2 regions of the Streptomyces sp. MCA2 genome follow, and region 2 is predicted to be linked to the other one. Evidence: predicted binding sites of a transcription regulator. Region 2 holds the regulator's gene; the other holds the start of a gene.
What was found. The regulator HrcA, encoded in region 2, represses chaperone genes, less so after heat shock. The targets are predictions, from matches to a motif close to TTNGCACTCNGNNNNNCNGAGTGCNAA.
Positions count from the first base shown of each region.

Region 1 (3,410 bases), on a different contig from region 2:
CGAGGCCGCCGTTGACGGAGATCTGCTTGAGCGGGGCCTCCAGCGCGAGCTTCACGGCGTTGGCGCCGGTCGCCTCGTCACCGTCGAGGTCCAGCTTCTCGAAGACCGAGGAAGCCTGGAGCAGGGCGACGCCACCGCCGGCGACGATGCCCTCCTCGACGGCCGCCTTCGCGTTGCGAACGGCGTCCTCGATGCGGTGCTTGCGCTCCTTGAGCTCGACCTCTGTGGCGGCACCGGCCTTGATGACGGCCACGCCGCCGGCCAGCTTCGCCAGACGCTCCTGGAGCTTCTCGCGGTCGTAGTCCGAGTCGCTGTTCTCGATCTCGGCGCGGATCTGGTTGACCCGGCCCTGGACCTGCTCGCTGTCGCCGGCACCGTCGACGATGGTGGTCTCGTCCTTGGTGATGACGACCTTGCGGGCGCGGCCGAGCAGCTCGACGCCGGCGTTCTCCAGCTTGAGGCCGACCTCCTCGGAGATGACGGTGCCACCGGTGAGGATGGCGATGTCGCCGAGCATGGCCTTGCGGCGGTCACCGAAGCCCGGGGCCTTGACGGCGACGGACTTGAAGGTGCCACGGATCTTGTTGACGACCAGGGTCGACAGGGCCTCGCCCTCGACGTCCTCGGCGATGATCAGCAGCGGCTTGCCGGACTGCATGACCTTCTCCAGGAGCGGCAGCAGGTCCTTCACGCTGCTGATCTTGGAGTTGACGATCAGGATGTACGGGTCGTCGAGCGCGGCTTCCATGCGCTCCATGTCGGTCGCGAAGTACGCCGAGATGTAGCCCTTGTCGAAGCGCATACCCTCGGTGAGTTCCAGCTCCAGACCGAAGGTCTGGGACTCCTCGACGGTGATGACGCCTTCCTTGCCGACCTTGTCCATGGCCTCGGCGATCAGCTCGCCGATCTGGGTGTCAGCGGCGGAGATGGAGGCGGTCGAAGCGATCTGCTCCTTGGTCTCCACGTCCTTGGCCTGCTCCAGCAGGGCGGCGGAGACGGCCTCGACGGCACGCTCGATACCGCGCTTGAGGGCCATCGGGTTGGCGCCGGCGGCTACGTTGCGCAGGCCCTCGCGGACCAGAGCCTGGGCCAGGACGGTCGCGGTCGTCGTGCCGTCACCGGCGACGTCGTCCGTCTTCTTCGCGACCTCCTTGACCAGCTCGGCGCCGATCTTCTCGTACGGGTCCTCGAGCTCGATCTCCTTGGCGATGGAAACACCATCGTTGGTGATCGTGGGGGCGCCCCACTTCTTCTCGAGGACGACGTTGCGGCCCTTGGGGCCGAGGGTGACCTTGACGGCGTCGGCGAGCTGGTTCATCCCGCGCTCGAGACCGCGCCGTGCCTCCTCGTCGAACGCGATGATCTTGGCCATGTGAAGTGGTCCTCCCGGACTGGGGTGGATTGCTCCGGACCGCGCTGGCGCCCGCGACGGACGACCTGTAGACCTGTGCGGTTCCTTGCACCACGCGGCCTACGGGCCTCACCGACCCGGTCCTTCTTTGTCACTCTCACTGGGAGAGTGCTAACGCAATGATTAGCACTCGCACCCCTTGAGTGCAAGGCAGCTTCGAAGAAGCCTCCGACGGAAGTGGTGGCCGATTGACGGGCGCGCACGGGTGGACCTGCATGGACACGGATGCCCCGCGGCGACCCGCCCGCCTCCGCCGGCCCCACTGTCCGCCGACGGCGGACAGCAGAAGGCCCGCACCCCCGACGGGGTACGGGCCTTCCCTACGCAGCAGTCGGTCGGCGCCTCAGCCGGCCACCCGGACCATGTCCGCCTGCGGCCCCTTCTGGCCCTGCGAGATCTCGAATTCGACCCGCTGACCTTCCTCGAGGGTGCGGTAGCCGTCCATCTGGATCGCGCTGTAGTGGACGAAAACATCCGCACCACCGTCGACCGCGATGAAGCCGTACCCCTTCTCCGCGTTGAACCACTTGACGGTGCCCTGAGCCATGCCTAACTCCCCTATTACTGGCCCTTGCGCAGGACCGCACTCCGCGGACCCGGGTCAGACCTCACCCCGCGAAAAGCCCGTGGGGTGTGCGCCGGAACGCGTCGACCGCCGCTGAATGTATCTGCACAGATGCCCAGAGCAACAGGTCAATCGGACGAGAAATCTGGGGCCGGAGAATCGGCAATATGCGGTGAAATCCCGGTTCTCCAGGGCAAGTCGGGCCGGGCATAGCGCACCTAGGCGACAAAAACCGCACACACTTTGGGCACAACTGATCACGAACACATATGCGTTCGGCACGCGCCGGGTGATATCCGGAAGGGGATCACCCCAATGGTATCCCCTTTCACAACATGGAATTGCCCCGTCCGCTTTCTGGCGGACGGGGCAATTCCGGTCAAGCAGGCGAAGAGATGGCGAAAAATCAGCAGCCGCCGGCCACTGCCGGAATGATCGAGATGCCCGCGCCGTCCGGGGTCGGCGTCTCCAGGCCCTGCTCGAAGCGCACATCGTCGTCGTTGACGTACACGTTCACGAAGCGGCGCAGCTTGCCGGCGTCGTCCAGCACACGGGCCGCGATGCCCTGGTGGTTCTGCTCCAGGTCGGCGATCACCTCGGAGAGGGTCGCGCCCTCGGCGGGGACCTCGGCCTGGCCGGCGGTGTACGTGCGGAGGATGGTGGGGATGCGGACCTTGACGCTCATGGTTCAGCCTTCCAGGAAATACGGAGTACGAGTGCGGGGCGGTGGCTCGGCCGTGTCCGCGGACCGGCCGACGGCCTCAGCCTGCCAGGCCGGCGGCGCGGAACGCGTCCAGATCCGGACGGATCGTCGCCGTGGGCCCGGTCGTCGGGGCGACCGCGTCCAGCGTCTTGAGACCGTCACCGGTGTTCAGGACGACGGTGGACAGGGCGGGGTCGAGGACTCCGGCCTCGATGAGCTTCTTGGTCACACCGACGGTCACGCCGCCCGCGGTCTCCGCGAAGATCCCTTCCGTCCTGGCCAGCAGCTTGATCGCGTCCACGACCTGCTCGTCGTTGACGTCCTCCACGGCGCCGCCCGTACGGCGGGCGATGTCGAGCACGTACGGACCGTCGGCCGGGTTGCCGATCGCCAGCGACTTGGCGATGGTGTTCGGCTTCTGCGGGCGTACGACGTCCTGCCCGGCCTTGAAGGCCGTGGACACCGGCGAGCAGCCCTCCGCCTGGGCGCCGAAGATCTTGTACGGCTTGTCCTCGACCAGGCCGAGGGCGATCAGCTCCTTGAGCCCCTTGTCGATCTTCGTGAGCTGCGAGCCGGACGCGATCGGGATGACGATCTGGTCCGGGAGCTGCCAGCCCAGCTGCTCACAGATCTCGTACGCGAGGGTCTTGGAACCCTCGCCGTAGTACGGACGCAGATTGACGTTGACGAAGCCCCAGCCCTCGCCCAGCGGGTCGCCGATGAGCTCCGAG
Region 1 covers NZ_JAMJFM010000012.1:32,244-35,653, forward strand. The annotation lists gene groL (chaperonin GroEL) at 1-1,372, opposite strand, end outside; gene M8I34_RS12345 (cold-shock protein) at 1,755-1,958, opposite strand; gene M8I34_RS12350 (MoaD/ThiS family protein) at 2,383-2,661, opposite strand; gene thrC (threonine synthase) at 2,738-3,410, opposite strand, start outside.
Region 1: a site for HrcA is predicted at 1,500-1,526, ahead of groL (chaperonin GroEL). Genes of this name have one in related genera too.

Region 2 (3,410 bases):
GCACACGCCCGTCTTCCAGTCCTGGCCGTGCGGGACGGACGGCCAGGCCGCGATCCCGACCGAGGACGGCTTCACCGCCTCCCAGACGTCGATGTACGGGTGGCCCACCACCAGCGCGTGGTCACCGGTCACCTCGGCCGCGATACGGGACTCCTTCGAGCCGGGCACGAGATGGTCGACGAGGACGCCGAGACGGGCGTCAGGACCGGGGGAGAAGCCGCGGACGATCGCGGGCAGGTCGTCGATGCCCTCCAGGTACTCCACGACGACGCCCTCGATGCGCAGGTCGTCGCCCCACACCCGCTCCACCAGCTCGGCGTCGTGCCGGCCCTCCACATAGATGCGCCCGGCGCGGGCGACCCGTGCGCGGGCGCCGGGCACGGCGAGTGATCCCGATGCCGTCCGCGTCCGGGTGGTGGCCGCCGGCCGGCCCTGGGGGCGTACGAGAGTGACCACCCGCCCCTCCAGCAGGAAGCCGCGCGGCTCCATGGGGAAGACCCGGTGCTTGCCGAAGCGGTCCTCCAGGGTGACCGTCGGGCCCTGTGCGGTCTTCTCGCAGCGGATCACGGCGCCGCAGAAACCCGAGGTGACCTCCTCGACGACCAGATCGGGCTCGGCCGGCACCTCGGGCGCGGGCTGCTGCTTCTTCCAGGGCGGGGTGAGGTCGGGGCTGTAGCGCCTGTTCTGCATCGCGTGGGACCTGTTCTCCGTTGATCTTTGTTTGTATGCAGTCGTGGGGAGGGCGGGCGGTGGTCAGGACGGGGCGACGCCGAAGCGGGTGGCCAGGGCGTCGCGTTGGGCACGGACGAAGCGGGCGTCCACCACGGCGCCATGGCCGGGAACGTACCGCGCGTCCTCGCCGCCGAGGGCCAGCAGCCGGTCCAGCGCGCCGGGCCACTGCTGCGGCAGTGCGTCGTGGCCCGCCTGGGGCTCCCCGGACTCCTCGACCAGATCGCCGCAGAAGACGACCTCCGGGTCTCCGCCCCGGCCCGGTACCAGGACCGCCAGATCGTGGGCGGTGTGACCGGGGCCGACATTGGCGAGCAGCACCTGCCGGTCGCCGAGCTCGACGGTCAGCTGGCCGTGGACGTGGTGGTGCGGGGCGACCAGCAGATCGGCGGCCTCGGCGGCGGCGTCCCTCTCGACGCCGTGCCGCATCGCGTCGTGCCGCAGTTCGTCCTTGCCGCGGCGCAGCAGCTCGCTCAGTCCGGCCGCGCCGAAGACCTCGACGCCCGCGAAGGCGGCGGTGCCCAGCACATGATCGAAGTGGGGGTGGGTGAGCGCGATATGCGTCACTTCCCGGCCCAGCACGCCGCGGATCGCACGCCGCAGATCCGCGCCGTCGCGCAGGGTCGCGCCGGTGTCGACGATCATGACGCCGGTGGTCCCCGCGATCACCCCGATCGTCTCGTCCCAGCCCGGCATACGGCGCCTGGCGACACCGTCACCGAGTCGTTCCCAACCGGCCTCTTCCCAAGCAGTGTGCATACCGAGACGCTAGCGCCATCGCGATAGCGTTGCCCGACAGATCGGCCGAACACGGTCATCGGGCGGGTGCTGTGCGCGGCTGCCCTTGCCGTGTCCGTGCTACCCGGCCGTACACTGGCTCAGGGTCTGGCACTCGGCCCGTGTGAGTGCCAGGAGAGACGAGACGGCGGACGGCCGGACTGGAGGTGCGCGGGATGCTCAGTGAACGCAGGCTGGAGGTGCTGCGCGCCATCGTCCAGGACTACGTCGGGACGGAGGAGCCGGTCGGCTCCAAGGCGCTCACCGAACGCCATCAGCTCGGCGTCTCCCCGGCCACCGTCCGCAACGACATGGCGGCCCTGGAGGACGAGGGATTCATCGCCCAGCCGCACACCAGCGCCGGGCGCATCCCGACCGACAAGGGCTACCGCCTGTTCGTCGACAAGCTGGCCGGCGTCAAGCCGCTGTCCAGCCCGGAGCGGCGGGCGATCCAGAATTTCCTGGACGGCGCCGTCGACCTCGACGATGTGGTGGGCCGCACGGTCCGGCTGCTGGCGCAGCTGACCCGGCAGGTCGCGGTCGTGCAGTACCCGTCCCTGACCCGGTCCACGGTCCGGCATGTCGAACTGCTGGCGCTGGCCCCGGCCCGGCTGATGCTCGTACTGATCACGGACACCGGACGGGTCGAGCAGCGGCTCATCGACTGCCAGGCGCCGTTCGGCGAGGCCTCGCTGGCGGACCTGCGGGCCCGGCTCAACAGCAGGGTCGTCGGCCGCCGGTTCGCGGATGTGCCGCAGTTGGTGCAGGATCTCCCGGAGTCCTTCGAGCAGGACGACCGCGGCACGGTCTCGACAGTGCTGTCGGTGTTGCTGGAAACTTTGGTGGAAGAGACCGAAGAGCGGCTGATGATCGGCGGTACCGCCAATCTCACGCGCTTCGGGCACGATTTCCCGCTGACGATCCGGCCGGTGCTGGAGGCCCTTGAGGAGCATGTGGTGATGCTCAAGCTGCTCGGGGAGGCCAAGGACTCGGGCATGACCGTACGTATCGGGCATGAGAATGCCCACGAAGGCCTGGCGTCCACATCGGTCGTCACGGTCGGCTACGGTTCGGGCGACGAGGCAGTCGCCAAACTCGGCGTGGTCGGACCGACCCGCATGGACTACCCCGGAACGATGGGAGCGGTACGCGCAGTGGCACGTTACGTCGGACAAATCCTCGCGGAGTCGTAAGTGGCCACGGATTACTACTCGGTCCTCGGCATCAGCCGTGACGCCTCGCAGGACCAGATCAAGAAAGCCTTCCGCCGGCTGGCGCGTGAGCTGCACCCGGACGTGAACCCGGATCCCAAGACCCAAGAGCGGTTCAAGGAGATCAACGCCGCTTACGAGGTCCTGTCGGACCCGCAGAAGAAGCAGGTCTACGACCTCGGCGGCGATCCCCTCTCGCAGGCGGGCGGCGGCCAGGGCGCGGGCGGCTTCGGCGCGGGCTTCGGCAACTTCTCCGACATCATGGACGCCTTCTTCGGCACCGCGTCGCAGCGCGGACCGCGCTCGCGCACCCGCCGCGGCCAGGACGCCATGATCCGGCTCGACATCGAGCTGAACGAAGCGGCCTTCGGCACGACCAAGGACATCCAGGTCGACACCGCCGTCGTCTGTACGACGTGCACGGGTGAGGGAGCCGCGCCGGGTACCTCGGCGCAGACCTGCGACATGTGCCGCGGCCGCGGTGAGGTCTCGCAGGTCACCCGGTCCTTCCTCGGCCAGGTCATGACGTCCAGGCCCTGCCCGCAGTGCCAGGGCTTCGGCACGGTCGTGCCGACCCCGTGCCCCGAGTGCGCGGGCGACGGCCGGATCCGCTCCCGCCGCACCCTGACCGTCAAGATCCCGGCCGGTGTCGACAACGGCACCCGCATCCAGCTCGCGGGCGAGGGCGAGGTC
Region 2 covers NZ_JAMJFM010000042.1:74,680-78,089, reverse strand. The annotation lists gene M8I34_RS29325 (DUF3097 domain-containing protein) at 1-690, opposite strand, end outside; gene M8I34_RS29320 (MBL fold metallo-hydrolase) at 754-1,488, opposite strand; gene hrcA (heat-inducible transcriptional repressor HrcA) at 1,683-2,699, shown strand; gene dnaJ (molecular chaperone DnaJ) at 2,700-3,410, shown strand, end outside.